One region of the Massilia sp. X63 genome, then DNA from elsewhere that is predicted to be linked to it. Evidence: predicted binding sites of a transcription regulator. Region 1 holds the regulator's gene; each other region holds the start of a gene.

Region 1 (7,028 bases):
TGAACCAGCGCGCCGCCACCGCCGGGTCGCGCCACGGGGTCCAGATGCTGACGATGACGATGGCGGCGAGCAGCATCAGGGCCAGGGGACGCGCCACCTGCACCATGCGGGCGTGCAGTTCGCCCTCGGTCTTCATCACCAGCCAGGTGGCGCCCAGCAGGGTGTAGGCGATCATCACGCCGACACCGGCCAACAGCGGAAAGGGCGCGATCCAGTCGAGCGGCCCGCCGGCATAGCTGCGCCCGGATACCGTAATGCCGTCCAGGAAGGCGCCCAGCGCCACGCCCTGGAAGAAGGACGCCACCACCGAACCGCCGATGAAAGCCTTGTCCCACAGGTGGCGCTCGTGCTCCCTGGCCTTGAAGCGGAACTCGAAGGCCACGCCGCGAAACACCAGGCCGACCAGCATGAAGATCAGCGGCAGGTACAGTCCCGACAGGATGATCGAGTAGGCCACCGGGAAGGCCGCCAGCAGCCCCTCCCCGCCCAGCACCAGCCAGGTCTCGTTGCCGTCCCAGACCGGCGCCACCGTGTTCATCATGGTGTCGCGGTCGCGTTTCTTCGGCGTGAAGGGAAACAGCAGGCCGATGCCCAGGTCGAAACCGTCCAGCAGCACGTACATGAAGACGGCGAAGTAGATGATGACCGCCCAGATGACGGTGGTGTCGATGCCCATGCTAGCTCCCCCGCCGGTCGTGATCGTGACCCTGGTCGTGTGGATGACTGCCCTCGCCTTCCGGCCCCGGCTCGTCGTCGTTGGCCACGTCCGCCGCCGACAGCGGCCGCATCGGCGTGCGCTCCTCGCCGGGGCCGCCCTCGGCCGGTCGGTGCAGCTCGAAGCGCTGCGGCCCCTTGCGCATCATGCGCAGCAGGTACACGGTGCCGGTGCCGAACACGAAGACGTAGGCCGCCACGAACAGCGCCAGGGTGAGCGCCAGCGAACCGGCGCCGTGCGGCGAGACTGCGTCGGCGGTGCGCAGCACCCCGTACACGACCCAGGGCTGGCGCCCGACCTCGGTCGTGGTCCAGCCGGCCAGGATGGCGACCAGGCCGGCCGGTCCCATCCACAGAGCGAAGCGCAGGAAGGGGCGCCTGGTCCATAGGCGGCCGCCCCGGCGCAGCCACAGGCCCCAGGCGCCCAGCGCGATCATGAGCAGGCCCAGGCCCACCATCAGGCGGAAGCTCCAGAACACGATCAGCGAGTTCGGCCGGTCTTCGCGGGGAAATTCCTTGAGTCCGGGGATCTGGCCGGTCCAGGAGTGGGTGAGGATGACGCTGCCCAGGTGCGGGATGCCCACTGCAAACCTGGTCCTTTCCTCGTCCATGTCGGGGATGCCGAACAGCAGCAGCGGAATCGCCCGCTCGCCTTCGTTCTGCCAGTGCCCTTCCATCGCCGCCAGCTTGGCCGGCTGGTGCTTGAGGGTGTTCAGGCCATGGAAGTCGCCTACCAGGGCCTGGATCGGGGCCACGATCAGGATCATCCACATCGCCATCGACAGCATCTTGCGCACCGCCGGGTTGTCGCGTCGCTTGAGCAGCTGCCAGGCGCCGGTGGCGCCGACGATCAGCGCCGTGGTGAGATAGGCGGCGATCACCATGTGCAGCAGCCGGTACGGGAAGGACGGGTTGAAGACGATCGCCAGCCAGTCGGCCGGCACCATGCGCCCGCCCTCGATGGCATAGCCGCGCGGGGTCTGCATCCAGCTGTTGGCGGCCAGGATCCAGGTCGACGAGATCAGCGTGCCGACCGCGACCGCGCAGGTGGCCGCGAAATGCAGGCCCGGTCCGACCCGGGTCCAGCCGAACAGCATCACGCCCAGGAAGCCGGCCTCGAGGAAGAAGGCGGTCAGCACCTCGTAGGACAGGATCGGGCCCATGATGCTGCCGGCGAACTCGGACAGGTAGCTCCAGTTGGTGCCGATCTGGTAGGCCATCACGATGCCTGACACCACCCCCATGCCGAAGGTGACGGCGAAGATCTTCAGCCAGTAGTGGTAGAGGTCGACGTAGACCTGGCGCCTGGTGCGCAGCCAGCACAGTTCGAGCACGGCCAGGTAGCTGGCCATGCCAATCGTAATCGCCGGAAACAGGATGTGAAAGGACATGGTGAACGCGAACTGCAGGCGTGCCAGGTCCAAGGCGGACAAACCGAACATGCAGGGCCCCTTTTGTTCGTTGTACTGCGCGGTTTTACTGCGGCGGCGTGACCAGAATCTAGCATGCAGGCTGGGGCCGCACGTTTGGACGAGCAGAATTGATGCGCCAATGCGTCACCCCGGCGCCGGCCGGCCCCGGAGTGCGGCGACAACTGCACGACTGCGCCCAGGCAAAGGCAAAGGCTTTATAGCTTCCGAAATCTTTCTTTCTGCCAGAAAACCGGAAGCCACTGATCCATATTAATGACCCGTCAGATCGGTCCTAGGCCCCCGAAACACTCGACTATATTGGCTGACGATTCGGGCCCGGCAGCGCCAGATCCTGCGATCAGGCATGCCATCCAGCCCGCTATCCGGCGGCCCGGCCGGCACGTCTTGCGGCGCTGCGTGCCGGGTCATCCATCGATCGTCGATGTGAAAAGGAAATGGTCATGACGAACAACCAGATCAAGCAGGCAGCCGCGCGGCTGGCGCCCGGCGCCGGCGGCGCGGACATGCGCTTCGCTTCCTCGGCCGTGCCGACCGCGTTCGCGGAAGTCCGGCAGGACGTGGACGGAGGCGCCGTGCGGCAACTGTTCCAGCCTGCCGCAGCCGGCCCCGAACCCGAACTGAGCGGGACCGGCTTCACCTACCGCCACAACTGGGGCGCGCGCCGCGGCCAGTGGGTGCTGCGGCTCAACTGGTCGGCCATCGGCCCGCGCTCGCGGGTGCTGGTGGCGATCGGCGAAGGCGCCGCCGGCGGACCGGATGCCGGCAAGTTCATCGGCTCGGCGCGCTACACGGTCCACAACGTCGCGCCGCGCGCCGGCGGCGTCGACATCTGGGTGGACGTCGAATGGAGCAGCGACATCCTGCTCTACGTCGACTACCTCGTCGTCACTCCCTGACCCATCACAGCCACAAGGAGAACAGCATGTCGCCAAACGATCGTCTCGACCGGGACGCCGCCCTCAGCCTCGACCATCCGCGCACGACGGGCGATCCCGCCGTCTCCTCGGCCTACCAGGCGCCCTACGCCGAAGCCGAAGCGCAGGTGCAGGCCGGCGCAGCCAGCATCGCGCCCGCACTGTCCGGCAACGGCTTCACCTACCGCCATGACTGGGGCCTGCGGCGCGGCCAATGGGTGCTGCGCCTCAACTGGGACCAGATCGGCACCCGCTCGCAGGTCTTCGTGGCCATCGGCGAAGGCGCTCCCGGCGGCCCCGAGGCCGGCAAGTTCATCGGCTCGGCCCGCTACACCCTGCATAACGTGGCCCCGCGCGCCGGCGGCGTCGACATCTGGGTCGACATTGCGTGGGGCGCCGACATCCCGCTGTATGTCGACTACCTGATCGTCAACCCGAACGCGGCGCCCCCGGGCAATCGCACGGTGTCGGTCACGGTGCACCGCCACAGCAGCGTGGCCCTGAGCGATGCCGAGGCCGACCGGATCCTGGCCGACATGGGCGCCATCCTCCAGAACGACGACACCGGGCCGGACGTCGCCACCCCGGTCCAGTTCGTCCGCAACGGCGCGGTGCGGGTGCTGCCGGCCACGGTCCCGGGCACCATCCAGACCTCGGCCGACCTCACCGCCCTCCTGACGGCGGGCAGCGGGGTCAAGATCGTGCAGGCGATCCGCTGGTGCGGCGGCCCGGGCGACAGCATCATCGGCTGCGCCCCGGTCGGCAGCACCACGGTGAACGTGGCGGCGGTGCGCTTCACCGCCAACCAGGAAGGCCTGATCTGGGTGCACGAGTACGGCCACAACTGCGGCCTGCCGCATCGCACCGACGACCCGCGCGCGGTCATGTACCCCTCGGTGGGCGTCGACCACAACGTGGTCAATGGCACCGAGTCGGCCGCCTACCTGGCCGGCCCGCTCAGCATCGACGGCAAGGAAGTGATGCCTGCCGGCGGCTGCTCCTGCGGCGCCGGCGGCCTGCAGGCGCCAAGCGACGTGCGCGACTTCGTGTCCCAGCACTGGATCGAAGGGGTGCCCTACGAGCTGGCCTCGCAATATACCGAGAAGGACGCCAGGCTACTGCTCGACTGGCTGGTCAACGAGCCGGAACGGCACGAGGAGTTCCTGCCGCAGATCGTGGCCACGCTCGGCTACATCGGCAGCACGATCGCGGTCCAGCCAATGATCGACTTCGTGCGCAGCCAGCGCAGCGGCCGCGCGGTGTTCAACGCTAAGAACGCCGCCCTGCTGCGCCTGGGCGACCTGGCCAACTTGTCCGGCAGCCAGGCCGCGGTCGGCTTCCTGAAGCAGGTGGCGGGCGACATGGCGCTGGCGCGCAGCCTGGCGGCCCCGCAGGCGAAGCAGGAAGCGTCCGAGGCCGCCAAGGCCGGCGCCGCGGTGGTCGCGCCGAGCGCCGAGACCCTGGCGGCCGAACTGGCGGTGTCCGCGACCTTCGGCCTGGCCCTGGCCGGCACGACCGAGTCCCAGCGGGCGGTCGAGTCGTTCAAGGCCGATCCGGACGCCTTTGCTTCGGTCAACCAGGCGGCCGGAGAGGCCGCGCAGATCGCCGCCACCGTGCGCGCCAAGGGCCGGGAGGCGTACTACAAAATGAAGGCTGAGCAACGGCACCACCTGTAAGCGCCTGCGCCGTCCGGCAGCTGGAAGGTGGCCGGCCAGGCCGGCCACCTTCTTCCCTCCGGAAAATGAAAGCCCAGAAGCCGAACAGCCGTCTATAATGGCTGCGTCAGCAATCCGCCTTTTTCCGAAATGAGCCATCCCATCTCCCTTCCGGGCGAGGCGCCGATCAGCATCCAGGCCCTCAAGACCAGCTGCAGCGCCTGCAGCATGCACCAGCTGTGCCTGCCGATGGGCCTCGAAGATGCGGACATCAACCGCCTCGACCAGATCATCGGCCGCCGCCGCCGCCTCGTGCGCGACGAGCGCCTGTACGCCATGGGCGAGCCCTTCCGCAACCTGTACGCGGTGCGCTTCGGCCACTTCAAGACCTACCAGGTGAACGCCGCCGGCGAAGCCCAGATCACCGGCTTCCAGATGGCCGGCGAACTGCTGGGCATGGACGCCATCAGCGGCACCCACCACTGCGACGCCGTGGCCCTGGAAGACAGCGAGGTGTGCGAGATCCCGTTCGTGCGCCTGGAAGAGCTGTTCGGCCACGTGCCGGCCCTGCTGCGCCACTTCCACCGCATCATGAGCCAGGAAATCACGCGCGAACAGAACGTGATGCTACTTCTCGGCAACATGCGTGCCGAGCAGCGCTTCGCGGTGTTCCTGGTCAACCTGTCGGCGCGCTACGCGGCGCGCGGCTACTCGCCGAGCAGCTTCCAGCTGCGCATGTCGCGCGAAGACATCGGCAACTACCTCGGCCTGACCATCGAAAGCGTCAGCCGCCTGCTGTCGCGCTTCAAGAAGCAGGGCTGGCTGCAGGTGGACAAGCGCGAAGTCACCCTGCTCGACCCAGTCAGGCTCAAGGCCCTGGCAGCCGGCACCGAGGTCTGCAGCCCGATGGGCTGACGCGGCCGGCATGTCCGCCTCGCCCCTGCTCGACCTGCACGTTCGCAGCTACGGCCAGACGCGGCTCGCCGACCGCCACGACTATGCCCAGCTGGTGCTGCCCCTCAAGGGCGAAGTCGCGCTCGAGATCGCCGGCCGCCAGGGGCGGCTCGATCCACTCCACGGCGCCGTGGTCGCGCCGGGCGCCTGGCACTCGCAATACAGCGCCGGCGCCAACCAGTCCCTGATCCTCGATGTCGGCGCGGCCAATCTCGAACAAGGTCCGTGGCAGCGCCTGCTCGAGCGCCCCTTCACCGCCATCGGCCCCGCCGCCCGCAAGCTGGTCGAATTCATGGGCATCCTGGCCGCCGCCCAGCCGCCCGCGCCCCCGGTACTGGCCGGCTGGACCCCGCTGCTGCTCGATACCCTGACCGTCGGCGCGCCGCAGCCGGCTTCGCGCCTGGCCGCGCTGCTGGCGCGCATCGAGGCCGAACCCGGCCTGCCCTGGAGCACCGAGCGCATGGCGCGTACCGCCGGCCTGAGCGTGAGCCGCCTGCACGCCCTGTTCCGCCTCGAACACGACTGCACCCCGGGCGACTGGCTGCTCGGCTGCCGCCTGCGGCGCGCCTGCGAGTGGCTGGCAGGCACCGACCGGCCGCTGGCCGAGATCGCGCTGGCCGCCGGGTTCTCGGAACAGAGCGCCCTCACGCGCGCCATGCGGCGCACCATGGACACCACGCCGGCGGCGTACCGGCGCGCGCATTTCCGCACCGGATGGCCTGAGCGCTAGCGCCCGCCGGGCCGTGCAGCGGGCGTCATGGCCGGCCTGCCTGCCCTTCCAGCCATGCCAGGCTCCTCCGATGCGCCCCCTCCATTGCATCGCACAGCGATTGGGCCTGCTGCCAGTTCACCCTGTGTTCACGAAACGTCGGTGCGTCGACCGTCCAGTCCACCCCGGCAGCGTAAATCGAGAAGTAGCCGAGGTAGCCGCTGTCCGGGGCAAGGCGTGCCGACGTGATAATCGTAAAACCGGTACTGGAACAAGGGACCATAGTAAGTTTCATCAGTTGGATGACGGCGCCAGGGCATCCGGCCGGCCGGCGTAAAGCATGGAATCTTCATGGTCCGGGCAGCGTGGCCGGCTCGCATTCGAGAAGTCCGCCGGCATCGACTTGTCGTCGACGATCAGGATGCGGTGCTTCGGATCCCGGCAATCATGACATCCTGAATCAATTGTGAAGTTGCTCAGCGTATCATGAATACAAAAGTCCGCCAGGAAACTTTGCGCTTATTTCTACGACGGATGTGTGGCTTTTTTTACGACATGACAGCACGCGGAAGCGGCTGGATTCCGATCGTTCGCGTGCATGCACATGGGGGAATGGGAAGGCGCTGTCCTCCTTCGCTATGGATGAGGT
Region 2 (7,028 bases), on a different contig from region 1:
ACCGCCCTGCACGTCGCGGCGGTGGCCGGCACCGGGGCCGCGATCCTGGACACGCGCAAGACCATTCCCGGCCTGCGCGTGGCCCAGAAGTATGCGGTGCGCTGCGGCGGCGGGCGCAACCACCGCATGGGCCTGTACGACGCCATCCTGATCAAGGAAAACCACATCGCGGCGGCCGGCGGCCTGGGCGCCGCCTTCGCCGCAGCCAGGCGCCACGGCGCACAGGCGCGCTTCATCCAGGTCGAAGTCGAGACCCTGGACCAGCTCGAGGAAGCCCTGCAGGCCGGCGTCGCCATGGTCTTGCTCGACAATATGCCGATCGAGCGGATCCGCAGCGCGGTGCGGATGGCGGCCGGGCGCTGCAGCCTGGAAGTGTCGGGCGGCGTCACCCTGGCGCGCCTGCGCGAGCTGGCCGAGACCGGCGTCGACCGGATCTCGGTGGGCGCCCTGATCAAGGACATTCGGGCGATCGACTTCTCGATGCGCTTCCAGGCCGCGCCGGTCGAACGCACGCGCGGCGCCGCGGCGCCGGCCTGAGGATCCATGAAGCTGCGGGCGCTGGTCGCGCTGATGGTGCTGGCGCACACGGCCTTCGCCGGCGGGCGCGTGGCCCTGACCCTGTCCGCCATCCGGCTCGGTGCGACGTCGCTGCAGGTGGGCCTGGTGGTCAGCCTGCTGGCGCTGGTGCCGATGCTGCTGTCCGTGCATGCGGGGCGCTGGACCGACCGGCGCGGCACGCTGCGGCCGACGCTGCTCGCGCTGCTGTTGCTGGAAGCGGGGTTGCTGCTGGCCCTGCTGCCTTCGCTCGGCATGCTGGGCGCGAGCGCGGTGCTGCTGGGCAGCGGCTTCATGCTGGTGCACGTGGCCCTCCACAATGCGGTGGCGGCAGGCTGCGCGCCCGCCCTGCACCCGCGCGCCTACGCGCTGCTGGCGCTCGGGAATTCCACCTCCACCATCGCCGGCCCGGTCATCGCCGGCTTCCTGCTCGACCTGGCGGGGGCCGCCTGGACCTTCCTCGCCCTGGCCACCTTGCCCTTGCTGGCGCTGTGCGCGCTGGCCCGCGCGGCCGGCGGCATGGCGCAGCCGCACGCGCCAGGGCGGGCGCAGGGCAGGGCGCGCGTCATCGACCTGCTGCGCCACCCGCCGCTGCGCGCGGTGCTGCTCGTCAGCGCGCTGCTGTCGATGGGCTGGGACCTGTTCGCCTTCATGATGCCGGTGCACGGCAACGCCATCGGGCTGCCGGCATCGCGCATCGGCCTGGCGATGGGCGCCTTCGGGGCCGGGACCTTCGTGGTGCGCCTGTTCACGCCCGCGCTGGCGCGCCGGTGGTCGGCGTGGCAGGTGCTGGGCGGCGCGCTTACGGTGGCGGCCGCGGTCTACCTGGGCTTTCCGCTGGTGCGCAGCCTGCCGCTGCTGCTGGCCGCGGCCTTCGTCCTCGGCCTGGCGCTCGGCTGCGCGCTGCCGACCATCATGAGCGCCATCGGGCAGGCCGCGCCGCCCGGCCGCGGCGGCGAGGCGATCGGCATCCGCTCGATGCTGGCCAACGCGAGCCAGACGCTGTTGCCGGTCACGGTTGGAGCGATCGGTTCGGCAGGCGGGACGCAGGTGGTGTTCTGGATCGTGGGCGGCATGCTTGCCGTGGGCGCGCTATGCGCGCAGCTGCAGCCGCCGAAATGAAGCAGGCCGGCCTGCCCGGGCAGGCCGGCGCCTGGTTCAGCCGCCGTTCCGGCGCGCCAGCCTGTCCCTGACCATGAACGCCAGGGTCAGGATGCAGGCGAACACCGGTGGCCCCCAGTCGTAGATCCGCAGCGGGCGCGAGCCCATCGTGGTGGAAAACGCCATGACCACGAGGGTCCAGGCCAGTGCCGTCGCGATGACCGCGACGAAGTCCTTCGTGCTTGCTGTGTTGTTCATGCATGCATCCTTCCAGTATGTACAGGGCGGTCTATCTGGACCAGGGGAAGGCCGGCTGCGCTTTCACGCGCAGCAGCCCGGCGTAGCTCTTGCCGTAGGCGAGAATCAGCAGGCCGCACAGCAGCAGCTCCTGCGTGCCGGTAAACAGCTGGCGCGGATGGGGCGAGACGAACAGGTTCAGGTAGACGATCTGGAAGGCGATGCCGGCCATGACCGCCAACGCCAGCGGCGCCAGGATATTGAACAGCAGCATCGATCCCAGCACGATTTCCAGGTACTTGATGAAGGGGTAGAAACCGATGTTGTTCATCTCGGCGAGGTAGGGGCCGACCGCGCCCGCCTTGCTGAAGTCCGGGATCACGCCGAACACGGCGTAGTTGATGCCGGATTTCAGGAAGTGGATCGCATAATAGAAGCGCAGCCACATCACCAGGTATTTCCATGGGCCTTTTTCGGCGTCGATCACATTGTCTCCTTGTTGTGTGTTTCAAAGTGGAAAAGGCAATGTAGATGGCGGGATTGGGCGGAGCAATCGCCATTCCTGCAATCCTGATATGCAGGTTCCGCTTGTGCGCCGTGGCGCCGGAGGCGTAAGCTGACGCCCATGGATCCCACCATGCCCCTGAGCACGCAGATGAGCGCCATGCTGCTCGACGCACCCGGCCGGCCGCTGCGCCCGGCGACGCTGCCGGTGCCGCAGCCGCAGGGGCGCGACATCCTGATCCAGGTGACGGCCTGCGCCGTATGCCGCACCGACCTGCACATCGTCGACGGCGAGCTGGCGCCGCATCTGCAGCCCCTGATTCCCGGCCATGAAATCGTCGGCCGGGTGGTGGGAGGCGGGCCGCAGGCGGGACGCTTCCGGCCGGGCCAGCGGGTCGGCGTGCCCTGGCTCGGCGGCAGTTGCGGCAGCTGTTCCTACTGCAGGGCGGGACGCGAGAATCTGTGCGAGCGCGCCGTGTTCACCGGTTACGACCGCCATGGCGGCTTCGCCGACTACACGCTGGCCGACGAGCGCTACTGCTTTGCGCTGCCGGACGCCTACGACGATCCGCATGCCGCCCCGCTGCTGTGCGCAGGCCTGATCGGCTACCGCGCCTATGCCATGACCGCCGGCGCGCAGCGGCTCGGGCTGTACGGCTTCGGCGCGGCCGCCCACCTGATCGCCCAGCTGGCGCTGCACCAGGGGCGCGAGGTGCTTGCCTTCACCCGTGCCGGCGACCTGCGCTCGCAGGCGTTCGCGCGGGCGCTCGGCGCCAGCTGGGCCGGTAGCGCCGGCCAGGCGCCGCCGGCCCCGCTGGACGCGGCGATCCTGTTCGCTCCCGCAGGGGAGCTGGTGCCGCAGGCGCTGGCGGCCAGCCGCAAGGGCGGGATCGTGGTCTGCGCCGGCATCCACATGAGCGACATCCCGTCCTTTCCCTATGCGCTGCTGTGGGGCGAGCGCTGCCTGCGTTCGGTGGCGAACCTGACGCGGGCCGACGGCGAGGAGTTCTTGCGCCAAGTCAATCACGGCGAGGTGGCCACCGCGGTGAGCTGCTACCCGCTGGCGGCCGCCAACACGGCCCTGGACGACCTGCGCCACGGACGCATCGACGGCGCGGCGGTGCTGGTGCCCGCGGCGGCGGCCGGCGCACCCTAGGACGCCATGTTGTCGGGCCGATCAGCAGGTTTTTGATCTGGGTCAAAGATTTTGCCGATCCAGGAGAACAGACTGGTTCCGCTTCGCTCGAATCTCGATGAGCCGAAGCAGCGGTCGCGCGCGTGGGGAGCGTGCGTCCATAGCGCGAAGGCATCCCAGCACCTGACCATCACCTTCCGGAGGTCGCCATGTACCAGCGTATCCTGTTGCCCACCGACGGGTCGGAGGCGTCCCGGCGCGCCTTCCTGGCCGGAATCGACTTTGCCAGGAGCGTCGGGGCCGAGGTGGTCGCCATGACCGCCACGCCCGAATTCCATACGTTTACCACCGACAGCGCGCAACTGGAGGAGACCCCGGCGCAGCATGCCGAAGCGGGCAGGGCGCGCGCCGAGCGCCTGCTCGGCGAGGTGCTGGCCGCCGCGCGCGACGCCGGCGTGCCCTGCACCGGCGTGCAGGCGGTGTCCGACGAGCCCTACGAGGCCATCATCGCGACCGCACGCGAACGCATGTGCGATCTGATCGTGATGGCCTCGCACGGCCGCAAGGGCCTCAAGGCGTTGCTGCTGGGCAGCGAAACCCAGAAGGTCCTGGTCCACAGCGCCATCCCGGTGCTGGTGCACCGCTAGCAAGCCAAAGGAGACAAGCATGTACCAACGCATCCTGGTGCCGACCGACGGTTCGCCCGTTTCCGAAGCGGCCGTCGATGCCGCCATCGACTTCGCCCGGGCGCGCGGCAGCGCCATCGTCGCGCTGGGCGTGGCCGTACCCGAGCCCAGCTTCCAGTCGCTCGAGGGCGCGGTGGCCTACGATCCCGGCCTGCAGGTCGAGCTGCTGCTGGAACACGCGAAAAACCATGTCGACGCGATCGCGGCGCGCGCCCGGAAGGCCGGCGTTCCCTGCACCGAGCTCACCAGCAGCGCGCTCGATCCGGCCGAGGCGATCGTCGAGACGGCAAGGGCGCAGCATTGCGACCTGATCGTCATGGGCTCGCACGGGCGGCGCGGCCTGAGCCGCCTGCTGGCCGGCAGCGTGACCCAGGCCGTGCTGGCGAACGCGCCGGTGCCGGTGATGGTGCTGCGGCCGGCCGGCAACGCAGCGGCAACGCAGGCCCGGACAGCGGCCGCTCCCGGCGGCGCCTGAACGGCGGCCGGGTGCGCCGAGGAATCGCGCCAGTGCGGCAGAGCCGGCCAGCAGCCGAAGATTCCGACGGGAAAACGGCATTCACTGATACCAAGGGCGGCAGTGCTGCGTCCACGCCAAGCCCAGCGGACATTCCTGAAGCTGGGGGCTGGCGTCTTCTGCGCAGCCTGTTCGCCGCGGCTACCGCCAGGCTCGACCCCACGGAGGAACGCGAATTCGCTCAGGCGCTCGACCGTAGGCTGGACGCCACGCTGCCCGCCTTCGGCCCCGCATTCGGCATCGGCGTGCTGCTGTTCGGCGCCTGGGATTACTGGATCGCGCCGCAGCTGGCCGCCAGTGCCATGCTCCTGCGCCTGGCGCTGGTCCTGCTCGGCGCCGTCGGCTACCTGCGCTGGCGCGGACGGATCCCGGTTGCCTGGCGCTGCGGCCTGGTCTATGTCACCCATGCCGCGGCAATGATCCTCAGTGCCGGGCTGCTTCCCGACGGTCTGGTGCTGGCGCTGCCGGCGATTACCGGCATCATGTTCCCGCTGGCCCTGGTCGAGCCGCGCCTGGGCCGCCTGGCTGCCATGGCGGTGCCGCCGGCCCTGCTGTTCCTGGTACTCGGCGCGACGGTGCTGCCCGGAAAGGTGTTCGCTAGTAGCGTACTGGTGTATGCCGCGATGCTCGGCCTGGTGGCGGCGGTGGCGTTGTTCCAGGGACATCTGTTGCGCAAGGAATTCCTGGCCGAGCGCGCCCTGACCTATACGGTGCGCCACGACAGCCTGTGCGGCGTGCTGGCGCGCGGCTACCTGCTCGAACTGGCCACCCACGACATCGCGCTCGCCCGGCGCTATGGCCATCCGCTGGCGATCGGCATGGTCGACATCGATTATTTCAAGCGCGTCAACGACACCTGGGGCCACGCGGTCGGCGATGCGCTGCTGCGCGCCGTCAGCGAGGCGTGCTCTGGCGCACTGCGCGCCAGCGACTACTTCGGCCGGATCGGCGGCGAGGAGTTTGTCTGTGTCATGCCCGAGACCGACGAGACCGAGGCCCTGGCCTGCGCCGAGCGCATGCGCCTGGCCGTGGCCGCGCTGCGCCTCGAGACGCCGCAGGCGGTGGTGCGCTGCACGATCAGCATCGGCGTCGTCCAGCTCGACGCAAGCCATGCGGACATTGCGGCGCTGCTCGCCGCCGCCGACACGGCCTTATACTTTGCCAAATCAAAGGGGCGCGACCGCGTCGAGCTGGCACGCTGCGCGCCTGATCCTGTCAGGAGGGAAAGCGGATGAAGATCGAGCCAGGGGCTGTCGGGCCCGAAGGCCTGGACAGCGCCGAGGCGGCGCGCCGCCTGGCGCGCGACGGGCCGAACCTCTTGCCCGACACCGGGCGCCGGCGCTGGCGCCGGATGGCCGCCGAGGCGGCGCGCGAACCGATGTACCTGCTGCTGGTGGGCGCCGCACTCCTCTACCTGATGCTGGGCGATCCGCTCGAGGGCGCGTTCCTTCTCGGCATGGTGGTCCTGATGCTATGCATGACGCTGTACCAGGAAGGGCGCACCGAGCGCGCGCTGCAGGCGCTGCGCGAGCTGGGGTCGCCCACCGCGCTGGTGTGGCGCGACGGCCGCGCCCAGCGCCTCCCGGCCAGCGGACTGGTCGAGGGCGACCTGGTCGAACTGGGCGAAGGCGACCGGGTGCCGGCCGACGGCCTGCTGCTGGCGGCGGCCGGGCTGCAGGTGGACGAGTCGCTGCTGACCGGCGAGTCGGTGCCGGTCAGCAAGCTCGCCGCGCAGCAGGACGGGGCCAGCCCGGCGCGTGCGCAGGCGCCCGGCGGCGCCGACCTGCCGTGGGTCTACTCGGGCACCCTGGTGGTGCAGGGGCATGGCCTGGCGCGAGTCAGCGCCACCGGGCCGCGCAGCGAGATCGGCCGCATCGGCGCCGCGCTCGGCCGCATCGCCCCGCCGCAGGGCCGCCTGCAGCGCGAGACGCGCGCGCTGGCGCGGCGCCTCGCGATCCTGGGCGTGGTCGTCAGCGCCTTGCTGGTGCTGCTGCTGGTATGGCGCGGCGGTGCGCCGCTGCAAGCACTGCTGGCCGGCATCGCACTGTCGATGTCGATGCTGCCGGAAGAATTCCCGGTCATCCTCACCGTGTTTCCCGCCATCGGCGCCTGGCGCCTGGCGCGCAGCCGGGTGCTGACCCGGCGCCTGGCGGCGATCGAGATCCTGGGCTCGACCTCGGTGCTGTGCGTCGACAAGACCGGCACCCTGACCGAGAACCGGATGGCGGTGGCGCAATTGTGGCGCGCCGGTGCGGTCCACCAGGCCGCATCCGGCGCGCCGATGGCGCCGGCGCAC
Region 3 (7,028 bases), on a different contig from region 1:
GAGGCGATATCGTCGACCAGCACCGGCGTACGCTCGCGCCAGCCGGCCAGCTCGGGGGCCGAGACCGACACGTCGCGGTCGCCGCGCCGCACTTTGCGCAGCACCGTGTAGGGGCAGTCGGCCGCGGCGGCCACTTGCGCGACCCATTGCTCGCTCTCCTCGTCCGGACCGATCAGGAGCGGCTGCCCGACGTGCTCCACGACCCAGGCCGCGATCGCCGGGGCGGCCGCCACCACGCGCGAGGGGATGCCGTAGATCTCGTCCAGGCGATGGATGCGGTGCAGGTGCGGATCGACCGTGACCAGCCAGTCGCCGGCCCGTCCCAGCAGGCCGGCAAAGTGCCGCGCCGTGACGCCTTCTCCGCTGTGGAAGCGCGCGTCCTGGCGCATGTAGGCCAGGTAGGGTACGACCAGGCCGATCCGGCGCGCGCCGAGTTCGCGCGCGACGCCGGCGGCCAGGTAGAGCGGCACCACCCGGGCGTTCGGGCGATCCAGGCTGCACACCAGGATCACCTCGCGTCCGGCCACCTCGCTCAGGTAGCGGATGTGGGTTTCCCCGTCCGGGAACGAGCGCACTTCCCAGTCGCCCGCTTCCCAGCCGCGCAGGCGGCACAGTTCGGCGCCCATGGCTTCGTTGCCGGGCAAGGCAAACAGGATCGGCTTCATGCTTCCACGATCCCGACGATGTCCGGATGCGCGGACGCATGCGCGATCGCGCGCGCCAGGGCCGCGGACGATTGCGCGACAATCGTATAGAGCACTTCGCCGGTGCTGACGATCCGCTCGAGCGGCGCCCGGAACAGCACGCCGGCGCCCGGATCGCGCGGCGCGCCGGCCAGCTTGGCGACCCTTGCCAGCTGGCGGTTGTCGACCGTGGCTACGCGCCCGCTGCGCGCCGCCAGCACCTCGAAGCGGCAGGCGCCGGCTTGCGGCGCCCGCATGCCGCCCTGGGCCGCGCAGATCGCCTGGAACTTGCGCCAGGCCGCGCCGCTCGCCAGGGTGGCGCTCGCCATTGCCAGGCCCGCGCCCGCATCGGCCTTGCCGCCGAGCTCGAGGAGCTGGCCGGCCAGCGCCAGCGCGCGTCCGCGCAAATCCTGCGGCGCGTCGGCGTCGTTGCGCAGCACGGCCAGCGCATCGAGCGCCTCCAGGGCCGGCCCGATACCGCGTCCGACCGGCTGGCGGCCGTCGCTGATCACGGTCCGCACGTGCAGCCCATAGGCGCCGCCGACCGCCAGGAACAGGCGCGTCAGGGATTCGGCGTCGGCCAGCGAGCGCACCTTCGCGCTCGGGCCGACCGGGATGTCGATCAGGACGTGGGTGGCGCCGGCGGCGATCTTCTTCGAGAGCACCGAGGCCACCATGGTGGCCTCGCCGTCGAAATCCAGCGGCCGCGAGACGCGGATCAGGATGTCGTCGGCAGGGCTCAGGTCGACCGCGCCGCCCCAGACGATGCACCCGCCCTCCTGCTCGACCACCCGGCGCATCTGCGCGGTATCGAGGGCCACCGGCGCCAGCGTTTCCATCACGTCGGCGGTGCCGGCCGGCGAGGTGATCGCGCGCGACGAGGTCTTCGGAATCGTCAGGCCGCAGGCCGCCACGATCGACACCACCAGCGGCGTGGTACGGTTGCCCGGCAGGCCGCCGACGCAGTGCTTGTCGACCACCGGCGTCACCGGCCACTCGAGCCGCGTGCCTGCCTCCACCATGGCGCCGGTCAGCGCGAAGACTTCGTCGACCTCCAGGCGCCTGCTCGCGCAGGCGGTGACGAAGGCCGCGATCTCGATCTCGGAATACAGGCCGGCGGCGATCTCGCCGACGATGGCGCTGGCCGCGTCCACGCTCAGGTCCTGCCCATAGATCTTGGACCGCACCAATGAAAACGAGCGTGCCGGCGGCGCCGGCTGCACCCGCAGTTCACAGCCGGCGGGCGCGCCGAGCCGGCGCCAGGCCAGCTCGGACAGACCCGCCGCGCCCGGCGCCAGGATGCCGCCATCGACCAGGTTGAGGCGCGCAGTGGTCGAGCGCCCCTGCGCACTGATCTGGACCCGGGCCCCGGCTGAAAACCCGGCCATCGTGCACGCGGCATGGCGCGTATCGAGGTACAGGACCGCAGCGTCGCCGCTGTCGATGCCGAGGCGCTGCGCCGTCACGCAGAAGCTGCCGTCGAGCGGTGCGTCGTTCCTCACAGCGCCACCTCCTGCAGGTGTTCGGGCACCAGGCAATCCCAGCCCAGCTGGTGCTTGATCCTGAGCCGCAGGGCCTCCGAGGCGGCCGGCTCGCCGTGGGTGATGAAGGTGCGGCGCGGCGCCGTGGCCAGGCCCGACATCCAGTCCAGGATCTCGTTGCTGTCCGCGTGCGCCGACAGGTTGTCGACGTGCGCCACCTGGGCGCGCACGCGCACCTGCTGGCCATGGATGCGAATCTCCCCGGCGCCGTCGATCAGCGCCGCGCCACGGGTGCCGCCGGCCTGGAAGCCGGCGAACAGGATGGTGTTGCGGGGATCGTCGGCGAAGGCCTTCAGGTGGTGCAGCACCCGCCCGCCGGTGGCCATGCCGCTCGCGGAGATGATCACCTTCGGCGTGTTCCTGGCGTCGAGCTGCTTCGACTCCTCGACGGTGTTGATGATGGTGGCGGCATGGCACATGGCCTGGCACTCGGCCACGCTCAGGCGGTGGTCCGCGCGGTGCTTGCGATAGATGGCGGTGGCATCCCTGGCCATCGGGCTGTCCAGGAACACCGGCAGCAGGGCCGGGATGGCGCCGGCGGCCTTCAGCTGGTGCATGGCGTACATGAGCCCCTGGGCCCGGCCCACGGCGAAGGCGGGAATGATCATCACGCCCCCGCGCGCGGCGGTCTCGCGGATGGTCCGCGCCAGCGGCACCAGCGGATCGGCGGGGTCGTGCACGCGGTTGCCGTAGGTGGACTCGACCACCAGGTAGTCGGTCGGCGCGAGCGGCGCCGGCGCCACCATGATGGCGTCGTTGGCGCGGCCCAGGTCGCCGGAGAAGGTGATCCTGCGGCTGCCGTCGTCGAGCGCGACGATCGCCGCGCCCAGGATATGGCCGGCGCGGCTGAAGTGCGCGCTCAGTCCCGGCGCGACCGCGACATGGCTGCCGAAACCGACGGTGACGAACTGCCTGAGCGCCACGCGCGCATCTTCTTCGGTGTACAGCGGCATGGCCGGGTGATGCCGGCTATAGCCATGCCGGTTGGCGGCGGCAGCATCCTCTTCCTGCAGGTGTCCGCTGTCGGGCAGCAGGATCCGGCACAGGTCATAGGTCGCCTCGCTGCAATAAATCTTCCCCTTGAAGCCGTCCTTGACGAGCAGGGGCAGGTAGCCGCTGTGGTCGAGATGCGCATGGGTCAGCACGACGGCATCGAGTTTGGCGGGATCGAAGGGCAAGCCGGCCCAGTTACGCAGTCGAAGCTGCTTGTATCCCTGGAAGAGTCCGCAATCGACCAGGATGCTGGAGTGCTCGGTCCTGAGCAGGTATTTCGAGCCCGTGACCGTTCCAGTACCGCCAAGAAACTGTATCCGCATTTTCCTACCTTATTGTTAAGCGAACGCAAAATGTAGAGCTCGCCAATATGATAGTAGCCGGGTGCAAGGCTTTAAATCCTTGACCTAAATCAAGTTACAGTGCGCAAATATTTGCTAACAGCGCCCAGAAAAAAGCCTGCTTGTCTTTCGACGAGCAGGCTTTTGGTTCACTGTGCTTGTGGGCTCAGCCGGCGGCCAGCTTCTGCCAGGTCTCGATCACCGAGTCCGGGTTCAGCGACATCGATTCGATGCCCTCGCCCACCAGCCACTGCGCGAAGTCCGGGTTGTCCGACGGACCCTGGCCGCAGATGCCGATGTACTTGCCCTGCGCGCGGCAGGCCTTGATCGCCAGCGACAGCATGGCTTTCACGGCCGGGTCGCGCTCGTCGAAGTCCTTGGCCAGCAGCTCCATGCCGGAGTCGCGGTCCAGGCCCAGGGTCAGCTGGGTCAGGTCGTTCGAGCCGATCGAGAAGCCGTCGAAGTACTGCAGGAACTGCTCGGCCAGGATGGCGTTGGACGGCACTTCGCACATCATGATGACGCGCAGGCCGTTTTCACCGCGCTTCAGGCCGTACTTGGCCAGCAGCTCGATGACCTTCTCAGCCTGGCCCAGGGTGCGCACGAACGGGATCATCAGCTCGACGTTGGTCAGGCCCATCTCCTCGCGCACGCGCTTCATGGCCAGGCATTCCATCTCGAAGGACTCGGCAAAGTCCTCGGCCAGGTAGCGCGCGGCGCCGCGGAAGCCCAGCATCGGGTTCTCTTCGTCCGGCTCGTAGCGCGAACCGCCGATCAGCTTCTTGTACTCGTTCGACTTGAAGTCGGACAGGCGCACGATCACCGGTTTCGGCCAGAAGGCCGCGGCGATGGTGGCCACGCCTTCGGCCAGCTTGTCGACGTAGAAGGCGCGCGGCGAGGCGTGGCCGCGGGCCACCGACTCCACCGCCTTCTTCAGGTCGGCATCGATGTTCGGGTACTCGAGGATGGCCTTCGGGTGCACGCCGATGTTGTTGTTGATGATGAACTCGAGACGCGCCAGGCCGACGCCGTTGTTCGGCACCGACTGGAAGTCGAAGGCCAGCTGCGGGTTGCCGACGTTGAGCATGATCTTGGTCGGGATCGGCGGCAGCTCGCCGCGCGAGACTTCGGTGATCTCGGTTTCCAGCAGGCCGTCGTAGATCTTGCCTTCGTCGCCCTCGGCGCACGAGACGGTCACAAAGGTGCCGTCCTTCAGCGCGTCGGTGGCGTCGCCGCAGCCCACCACCGCCGGCACGCCCAGCTCGCGCGCGATGATCGCCGCGTGGCAGGTACGGCCGCCGCGGTTGGTGACGATGGCCGAGGCGCGCTTCATGACCGGTTCCCAGTTCGGGTCGGTCATGTCGGCCACCAGGACGTCGCCCGGCTGCACGCGTTCCATCTCGCTCGGGTCGTGGATCACGCGCACCGGACCGGCGCCGATCTTCTGGCCGATCGCGCGCCCCGATGTGAGCACGGTGCCGGTGCCCTTCAGGCTGAAGCGCTGCTGGGCGTCGGTGGCCTTCTGCTGCGACTTCACGGTTTCCGGACGCGCCTGCAGGATGTACAGCTTGCCGTCGCGGCCGTCCTTGCCCCACTCGATGTCCATCGGACGGCCGTAGTGGTTCTCGATGATCACGGCGTACTTGGCCAGCTCGACCACTTCGGCGTCGCTCAGCGAATAGCGGTTGCGCATCTCGATCGGCACGTCGACGGTGCGCACCGAGCGGCCGGCCTTGGCTTCCTCGGTGAACTCCATCTTGATCAGCTTGGAGCCGATGTTACGGCGAATCACCGGCAGCTTGCCCTGCGCGAGCATCGGCTTGTGCACGTAGAACTCGTCCGGATTGACCGCGCCTTGCACCACGGTCTCGCCCAGGCCGTAGCTCGAGGTGACGAACACCACGTCCTTGAAGCCCGATTCGGTATCGATGGTGAACATCACGCCGGCCGCGCCGGTGTCGGAACGCACCATGCGCTGCACGCCGGCCGACAGCGCCACTTCGGCGTGGGTGAAGCCCTTGTGCACGCGGTAGGAGATCGCGCGGTCGTTGTAGAGGGAGGCGAACACGTGCTTCATGGCTTCCAGCACGTTGTCGATGCCGACCACGTTCAGGAAGGTCTCCTGCTGGCCCGCGAAGGACGCGTCCGGCAAGTCTTCGGCGGTGGCCGAGGAACGCACGGCGAACGAGACTTCGGTATCGGAATCGGCCACCAGGCGCTCGTAGAAGGCGCGGATTTCCTGCTCCAGGCGCGGCTGGAACGGGGTGTCGACGATCCATTGGCGGATCTCGGCGCCCGCGCTCGCCAGCGCGCGCACGTCGTCGATATCGAGCCCTTCCAGGCGCGTGGCGATGCGCTGGGCCAGCGATGGGCCACCATCGCTGTGCTCGAGGAAGTCGCGGAAGGCGTCGGCCGTGGTGGCGAAGCCGCCCGGCACCCGCACGCCGGCCTCGGCCAGCTGCGAGATCATCTCGCCGAGCGAGGCGTTCTTGCCGCCCACCGACTCGACGTCGGTCATGCGCAGGTTCTCGAACGACGCGACGTAGGTACGCGCCGCGTTGTTCGCCAGATCCCGTGCGGCCTGGCCAGGCTCCTTCAATGCTGCTTCAGACAGGTTAGTCATGGTAAAACACCCTTACTTGATGATAGAAACCTTGTGGCTGCTTTTACATCGTGTCCTGGGCAACGGCCTGTTCTTGTTATTCTGGCCGTCGTGCAGCACAATGCAGACCCGTTGCCGAGCATTCTACCGCGTGACCGGCAAACCTTGCTGCAACTTTGTCACGACCGAGCATCCCGACACCATGACCGCAGAAACCACGACTTCCTCCTCCCCCACCTCGCGCACCGTCTTCTTCGTCTCGGACGGCACCGGCATCACGGCGGAGACCTTCGGGCACGCGGTGCTGAGCCAGTTCGAGATGCGTTTCCGCCAGATCCGCCTGCCCTTCATCGATTCGGTCGAGAAAGCGCACGACGCCGCGCGCCGCATCAACGACAGCTTCGCGCGCGACGGTCAACGGCCGATCGTGTTCTCGACCCTGGTCAAGCACGACCTGTCCAGCATCATCCGCGCGGCGCGGGGCATGCACATGGACCTGTTCCAGACCTTCGTCTCGCCGCTCGAGCAGGAACTGGGCGTGAAGTCGACCCATACCATCGGGCGCATCCACAATGCAGTGGATACCGAGGAGTACAAGAACCGGATCGAAGCGATCAATTTTTCGCTCGCGCATGACGACGGCCAGTCGCACAAGAACCTGGCGGAGGCGGACGTCATCCTGGTGGGCGTGTCGCGTTCCGGCAAGACCCCGACCAGCCTGTACCTGGCGATGCAGTACGGGCTGAAGGCGGCGAACTATCCCTTGATTCCCGACGATTTCGAGCGCGGCAAGCTGCCCTCCTCGCTGCCGCCCTTCAAGGCCAAGCTGTTCGGGCTGACGATCACGCCGGAGCGCCTGTCGCAGATC
Region 4 (7,028 bases), on a different contig from region 1:
CTATTTCCCTGCCGAGGCGCCGGGCGGCGTCGTCCTGGTCGTCAAGGATGGCCAGACCGTCCTGCGCCGCGCCTATGGCATGGCCGATGCTACCCGCGGCGTGAAAATGGCGCCCGAGATGGCCATGCGCATCGGTTCGATGACCAAGCAGTTCACCGCCACCGCCATCCTGCTGTTGGCGGACGAAGGCAAGCTGTCGGTCGACGACGAGATCACCAGGTACCTGCCCGACTACCCGACCCAGGGCAAGAAGATCACCATCGAACACTTGCTGACCCACACCTCGGGCATCGTCAGCTATACCGGCAAGCCGGGCTTCCCGCAGCGGGCGCCGCAGGACATCACGGTGGCGGCCCAGATCGACTCGTTCAAGAACGACCCGCTGCAGTTCGAGCCGGGCAGCACCTGGCGCTACAACAATTCGGGCTACTACCTGCTCGGGGCCATCATCGAGAAGGCCTCCGGCCTGCCTTATCACCAGTTCCTGGAACAGCGCATCTTCGTGCCCCTCGGGATGGAACACACCGCCTACGAAGGCCACGCGCGCAGCGGGTGGCCGAGCGCCGCCGGCCATTCCCCGCTCGAAAAAGGGTTTGGTCCGGCCCGGCCGCTCGGCAAGAACCAGTCCTATGCCGCCGGCGAACTGGTGTCGACCGTGGACGACCTGGCGAAATGGGATGCGGCCGTCGGCAAGAAGCTGCTCAAGCCGGCCACCTGGCAGCGCGCCTTCACCTCCTATCGCCTGAAGGACGGCAAGGACAGCCACTACGGTTACGGCTGGGAGATGAGCCTGGTCCAGGGCGAGCCGGCCATCGGCCATAGCGGTTCGACCCGCGGCTTTCGCTCGTATGGCCTGCGCCTGCCTGCCAAGGGCGTCTACGTGGCGGTGCTGACCAACGGCGACGCCGGCATGGTGGTGCCGGACGTCGTGGCGCGCCGGGCGGCCGCCGTCGCCATCGGCAAGCCGCTCCCGGAATTCAGGGAGGTGGCGCTGGACGCGGCCGGCCTGGATGCGGTGGCGGGCGTGTACACCCTGGACAAGGACAGCCAGCGCGTGTTCCGCCGCGACGGCGAGTTCCTCTCCTTGCAGCGCCCGGGCCGCGGACCCTTGGTGCTGAAGGCGATGTCGGCCAACGAATTCTTCGTGCCCGATACGGCCGACTGGTTCGTGTTCCAGCGTGATAGCGCCGGCAAGGTGACGGGCGTGATCTACCACCAGGACGGCCGGGTGCTGGCGCATGCGCGCAGCGGCGAGGCGCCGCCGCCGCGGATCGTGGCCAGGATTGCCGATGCCGCCTTTGACGCCCACGTCGGCCGCTACGAGATGCAGCCGGGGATGGTGCTGGAAGTCCGCCGCGAAGGCAGCCGTTATGTCGTGCAGCCAACCGGCCAGCGCCAGGTCGAGATCTTCCCGCTGAGCGAGACCCATTTCTTCGCGCGCGATGTCGATGCCGAGATCAGCTTCGAGGGACCGGGCCTGCAGTTCAAGCAGGGGGGCCGCAGCTTTACTGCCCGCCGGATTTGAATCTGTACGCTGTAGGGTGGGCAGCTTTCTGCCCACGCGTTCAACAAGCGTATGTGGATCGAACCATGATCGCAGTGCGCAACTGTGATTTGAACGCGTGGGCGGCATAGCCGCCCACCCTACGAAAGCAAGACTGCTTCAGCGTTTCGCGGCCTGTTCCCCCGCCAGCCGCAGCGCCACCTTGTGGCGGAACCAGTCTTCCTTCACGTAGCGGTACAGGTTCGCGCCCGGGCACACGGTCTTGTCCGAGTGGTCGCGGTGGCTCTTGATATCGTCCAGCGAGACCCGGTACTTCGCCGCCAGCAGCGCCATCAGGTCGACCACGGCGTCCAGCTGCTGCTGGTTCGGTTCCACTTCCTCGAAATTGCCGACCACCTCGATCAGGGCGTGGCCGCTCGGGTCGTACTCGGTGTTGGTGTCGCCCGCGTAATCGATGTTGCGCGCTTCGTAGATACGGCCGTCGAGGTCGATGACGTAGTGGTAGGGGATGTCGAGCCAGCCCTTGCTGGCGCGCGACCACGACTGCAGGCGGCGCAGGTAGGCCTGCGGGTCGGTGCCCGGCTTGAACGGCTCGCCCTGGTGGTGCAGGGTGATCTGGCTGATGTGGTGGCGGCGCGCCTTGGCCGGGTCGGCCGGGGTGCCGCCCCAGGCGGCCACCGGGACGATGGCGCGCTCCACCGCGGCGAGCGGTTCGGCCGCATGGACGGGCAGGGACAGGGCGAGGAGGGTGAGGCAGGACAGGACAATGCGGCGCATGGAGGACTCGATCGGGAACGAGCCCGCATCTTTCCACGTTTGCGCTTCCAGCGCCAGCGCAGGCGCGCCGGGCGATGCAAACCTGATAAGCTAGCGGTCGACCCCTCAACCAATGAACCTACCATGAGAAGCATTGCCCAGATCCTCAGCGACAGCAAGACCATCGCCATCGTCGGCCTCTCGAACAAGCCCGACCGGGCCAGCCACGAAGTGGCCGCTTACTTGCAGGAACACGGCTACCGTATCGTGCCGGTCAACCCGAGCTACGCCGGCGAGACCATCCTGGGCGAGCAGGTCTACGCCACGCTGCAGGAAGCGGCCGATGCCCTGGCCGGCAGCGGCCAGTCGATCGACATCGTCGACTGCTTCCGCAAATCCGACGATATTCCGCCGATCGCGCGCGATGCGATCGCCGTGCGCGCCGGCTGCCTGTGGATGCAGCTCGACATCGAGAACCAGGCCGCCGCCGACCTCGCGCGCGCCGCCGGCCTCGACGTGGTCATGAACCACTGCATCAAGATCGAGCACCGCAGCCTGAATGGCTAATGAACGGCTGACGCAGGCCCGGCGCGGCGCGGCGGCGATGTTTACCCGGGTGGCTGCGTTACAATCGTGGCATTCCAACCCGAGGGAATTCCCCGCCATGTTCAAGACCACCGCCCTGCTGTTCGTCTCCCTTGCCGCAGCGAGTACAGCCCTTCCGGCCGCCGCACAGACCGCGGCCGCAGCCGGCGCACCGGCGGCTGCGCGCATGCCCGCCAGCTGCCCGGCCCTCCTCAAGCAGAACTTCAAGCGCCTGCAGGACGACGCGCCGCAGGACCTGTGCCAGTACGCCGGCAAGGTGGTGCTGGTGGTGAACACGGCCAGCTACTGCGGCTTCACCAAGCAGTACGAAGGACTGGAGAAGCTGTACGCGAAGTACGGTGGCCGCGGCCTGGTGGTGCTGGGCTTCCCGTCGAACGACTTCGGCAAGCAGGAACCGGGCAATGCGAAGGAGATCGCCGACTTCTGCTTCAACACCTACGGCGTCAAGTTCCCGATGTTCGCCAAGAGCGTGGTCACCGGCCCGGAAGCCAACCCGCTGCATGCCGCACTCACCAAGGCCACCGGCCAGGCGCCGAAGTGGAACTTCACCAAGTACCTGATCGGCCGCGACGGCAAGGTCATCGAGCATTTCCCGAGCAAGGTGACGCCGGAAGATCCGGCCCTGGTCGGCAAGATCGAGCAGGCGCTCGCCATGTGAGCCCCCGGATCGAATAACCTTTCCAGCATTGTGGTTATTTGATCCAGATCAACGATTTTTTTGCGCTGCATCAATATTCTTAGCTTCGTCAATGATGACATGACGAAAGGTAAGAAAAATGAAAACGATGTTGCAGCATGTGCTGGCAGTTACCCTTGCACTCGCCGGCAGCCAGGCCCTGGCGCAGGAAACCAACTGGATGGTGCGCGCGCGCGCCGTCCACATCGACCCGGCCAACGAGTCGGCGCCGCTGGCCGGCGTGGGCGCGGCGGACCGCATCCACGTCAGCAGCAAGACCATCCCCGAAATCGACATCTCCTATTTCTTCACGCCGAACCTGGCGGCGGAACTGATCCTGACCTATCCGCAGAAGCACGACGTCACCCTGGACGGCGCCCGTATCGGCAGCTTCCGCCACCTGCCGCCGACCCTGAGCGCCCAGTACCACTTCGCACCGCAGTCGATGCTCAATCCCTACCTGGGCGTGGGCGTCAACTACACCCGCCTCTCGCACGTGAAGCTCCTGAATGGCGCGGGCGACCTCGAGAGCGGCAGCTGGGGCATGGCGCTGCAGGCCGGCGTGGATTTCCGGCTCGACGCGCGCTGGTCGCTCAACCTCGACGTGAAGAAAGTGAACATCCGCAGCGACGTGATGGTGGGCGGCGCGAAAGCCAGTAGCGTGAAGGTGGATCCGGTGCTGTTCGGCGTCGGCGTCGGCTACCGCTTCTAAGCGCCGTTAGTCCTCTTGCGGGTCGGCCAGCAGGACCGCCCGCAATGGACCGCGCAGCGCATTGCAGACGACGATGTCGTCTGCCGCTGCCAGCATCTCCCGCGTGATCACGCGTTCGCTCGCGTTCCAGGCCGGCGCCTGCAGCAGGATGCCGCGCATCACGCCCGGCAGCAGGCCGCTGGAGAGCGGCGGCGTGAACCACTCGGTGCCGAAGCGCACAAACACATTGCAGCGTCCCCCTTCGGTCAGTTCCCCGCGCTCGTTGAAGAACAGGGCGTCGAAGGCGCCCAGCGCCTCGGCGGCGCGCCAGGCCGCGTCGTAGCGGCTGCGCACGCTCGTCTTGTGGCGCAGGAACAGGTCGCCGGACTGCGTCGTCTCGCTCTCCAGCAGCAACAGCACCGGTTCGCCCAGGGGGGCCAGCGGCGCCGCCTGCAGCGCCAGTTCGCCGTCGTGCCGCACCGACAGGCGCAACCGGTGCAGCTGTCCGGGAGGCAGGGCCAGGCAGGCCTCGTTCAGGGCCGCGCGCGCGGCGCCGACGTCGAACGGGTGCCCAAAATAGCGGCAGGACGCGGCCAGGCGGTCGAGGTGCTGCTCGATGTGGCGACAGCCGTCGTCCCAGCTTGCGCGCAGGGTCTCGAAGATCTCGCACTCGTTGGGCAGGCCGGTGAGGAAGCGCGCCTTGAGCCGGCATTCGGCGAATTCCGAGGCGGCGTCGCTGTCGTACACGATGCCGGCGCCGACGCCCAGTTCTCCCTGGCGGGTGCCGCCTTGCGCGGGGCCCAGCGCCAGCGTGCGGATCGGGACCGACAGGCAGAAATCTCCAAAACCCGCGCCGAAGGGGGTGCCGCTGCCCGCCTGCGGCGGATCGAACCAGCCGATCGCGCCGGTATAGATGCCGCGCGCGCTCGGTTCGAGTTCGTGGATGATCTCCATGCTGCGGCGCTTCGGCGCGCCGGTGATCGAGCCGCAGGGGTAGAGCGCGGCGAACACCTGTTCCAGATCCGCATCCGCGCGCAGGCGCGCCTGTACCGTGGAGGTCATCTGCAGCACGGCGCCGTAGCGGCGCACCTCGAACAGCGCCGGCACCTCGACGCTGCCGGTGCTTGCCACTCTTCCCAGGTCGTTGCGCAGCAGGTCGACGATCATCAGGTTCTCGGCGCGGTTCTTGGTGTCCGCCGCGAGCGCCTGCGCGCGTTCGTCGTCGACGGCGTCGTCGCCGCTGGCCGGCGCCGTGCCCTTCATCGGCCGCGCGGTCAGGAGGCCCGCATCGTGGCGCACGAACAGTTCGGGCGAGAAGGACAGCAGCGCGCTGCCGTCGGGCAGCGCCACCAGCGCGCCGTAGGGCACGCGCTGGCGCGCGCGCAGCCGCGCATACAGCGCCACCAGCGGGCCGTAGGCCTCGAAGCGCAGGCGGTAGGTGTAGTTGACCTGGTAGGTGTCGCCGGCGGCGATGTAGGCGCGGATGCGATCGATGGCGTCGGTGAACGCGGCTTCGTCGACGTTCGGCGTGATGCCGGCCACGCCCGCCGGCGCGCCGCTCGCTGTGCGGGTGGCGATCCAGGCCTCGACCTGGGCCGCTTCCAGGCGCTCGCACTGCTCGAACAGCAGCACCTGCGCCAGCGCGCCCGCCACCGGGTGGGCCGGTATGCCCTGCAGGTGCGCCCCCAGTTCATAGCTCAGCAGCGGCACCGCATACAGGCCGCGCCCCAGGGCCTCCTGCATGTCGCGCAGCAGTTGCGGCCAGTCGCTGGCGCCATCGCAGCGCAGCGTGCCCGCATGGCGGCTGTACAGGCGCGAGCGGGCTGCTCCGGGTGCGCCGGCGTCGTCCAACAGCGCGAAGACTTCCTGGGTGTCCATGGTGCTCGTAAGCTTCCTTATGCCGCCAGCAGCAGCGACAGCTGCAGCGCCGAGCCCTCGGCCGGATTGTGCCTGAAGCCGCTCTTGGCGAAGCGGTGCCAGCGCCCGGTCACGTAGCTCACCAGCAGGCTGGCGCGCGCCGCGACGTCGGTCTCCGCGCCATGGCCCTGGGTGACGGCGACCCGCAAGGCCTGCTTGAACGCCATCTCGACCTTGTCGTAGAACTGGTTCATGCGCAGCTGCAGGCGCTCGTCCTCGCCCACCAGGGCGTCGCCGATCAGGACCCGGGTCATGCCCGGGTTGTTGCTCGAGAAGGACAGCAGTATCTGCAGGATGGCGTGGGCCTGGGTCACGCCGTCTTCCTCGCGTTCGGCGATCTGGTTGATCAGGCCGAAGACGCTGGATTCGATGAAGTCGATCAGGCCCTCGTACATCTGCGCCTTGCTGGCGAAGTGGCGGTACAGCGCCGCCTCCGATACCGACAGGCGCGCCGCCAGCGCGGCCGTGGTGATCTTCTCGCCCTTCGGCTGCTCGAGCATCGAGGCCAGGGCCTGCAGGATTTGCAGCTTGCGCTGCCCCGGCTTGGTTGCCATGTGATCCCTAGTTGATGGGGGCCTCGAGAAACCTGCTGCGCGTTGTAATCTCGACCTGCGATGCTCGCTGTACCACCGTACAGCTGCGCTTCTCGGTCAAGCTTACTGCCGCTCGCGACGGTTTTCGAGGCCCTTTGTTTATTTATCATTGTTAGCGCAATCGGTGCAAACGCGCCGGAAGCTGCCGCACGGATTTTACTTTGACATCGACGTAACGGGGGCGTTTCAGGGTCCGCGGCAAGGGCGCTTTGCCGATCGGATCGCTCATGCGCAGGTATTGCGTCACCCACACGGTGCGCAGCCCGAGCCGGCTGGCGCTCTTCA

Evidence for each region. Region 1 encodes FNR, which switches genes on or off when oxygen is low (the NO sensors DNR and NnrR bind a similar motif). Its sites were predicted from a motif close to TTGATNNNNATCAA; they were not measured.
Region 2: a site for FNR is predicted at 3,586-3,599, ahead of AB3347_RS11160 (universal stress protein). Genes of this name have one in related genera too.
Region 3: a site for FNR is predicted at 3,620-3,633, ahead of AB3347_RS24540 (MBL fold metallo-hydrolase RNA specificity domain-containing protein). Genes of this name have one in related genera too.
Region 4: a site for FNR is predicted at 3,563-3,576, ahead of AB3347_RS08065 (OmpW family protein). Genes of this name have one in related genera too.

What each region holds. Positions count from the first base shown of each region.
Region 1 is NZ_JBFTEF010000030.1:90-7,117, reverse strand. It holds gene cydB (cytochrome d ubiquinol oxidase subunit II) at 1-676, opposite strand, end outside; gene AB3347_RS25610 (cytochrome ubiquinol oxidase subunit I) at 678-2,156, opposite strand; gene AB3347_RS25605 (hypothetical protein) at 2,588-3,043, shown strand; gene AB3347_RS25600 (hypothetical protein) at 3,070-4,737, shown strand; gene fnr (fumarate/nitrate reduction transcriptional regulator Fnr) at 4,867-5,631, shown strand; gene AB3347_RS25590 (AraC family transcriptional regulator) at 5,642-6,400, shown strand; partial or broken gene AB3347_RS25585 (hypothetical protein) at 6,866-7,028, shown strand, end outside.
Region 2 is NZ_JBFTEF010000004.1:401,991-409,018, reverse strand. It holds gene nadC (carboxylating nicotinate-nucleotide diphosphorylase) at 1-537, shown strand, start outside; gene AB3347_RS11180 (MFS transporter) at 544-1,677, shown strand; gene AB3347_RS11175 (hypothetical protein) at 1,714-1,914, opposite strand; gene AB3347_RS11170 (hypothetical protein) at 1,946-2,380, opposite strand; gene AB3347_RS11165 (zinc-dependent alcohol dehydrogenase family protein) at 2,531-3,553, shown strand; gene AB3347_RS11160 (universal stress protein) at 3,742-4,179, shown strand; gene AB3347_RS11155 (universal stress protein) at 4,199-4,693, shown strand; gene AB3347_RS11150 (GGDEF domain-containing protein) at 4,726-5,967, shown strand; gene AB3347_RS11145 (cation-translocating P-type ATPase) at 5,964-7,028, shown strand, end outside.
Region 3 is NZ_JBFTEF010000022.1:832-7,859, reverse strand. It holds gene AB3347_RS24550 (ribose-phosphate diphosphokinase) at 1-665, opposite strand, end outside; gene AB3347_RS24545 (thymidine phosphorylase family protein) at 662-2,185, opposite strand; gene AB3347_RS24540 (MBL fold metallo-hydrolase RNA specificity domain-containing protein) at 2,182-3,540, opposite strand; gene ppsA (phosphoenolpyruvate synthase) at 3,725-6,181, opposite strand; gene AB3347_RS24530 (pyruvate, water dikinase regulatory protein) at 6,363-7,028, shown strand, end outside.
Region 4 is NZ_JBFTEF010000003.1:218,826-225,853, forward strand. It holds gene AB3347_RS08045 (serine hydrolase) at 1-1,525, shown strand, start outside; gene AB3347_RS08050 (peptidoglycan recognition family protein) at 1,664-2,281, opposite strand; gene AB3347_RS08055 (CoA-binding protein) at 2,405-2,827, shown strand; gene AB3347_RS08060 (glutathione peroxidase) at 2,925-3,524, shown strand; gene AB3347_RS08065 (OmpW family protein) at 3,643-4,254, shown strand; gene pabB (aminodeoxychorismate synthase component I) at 4,261-6,111, opposite strand; gene slmA (nucleoid occlusion factor SlmA) at 6,129-6,704, opposite strand; gene AB3347_RS08080 (HAD-IA family hydrolase) at 6,856-7,028, opposite strand, start outside.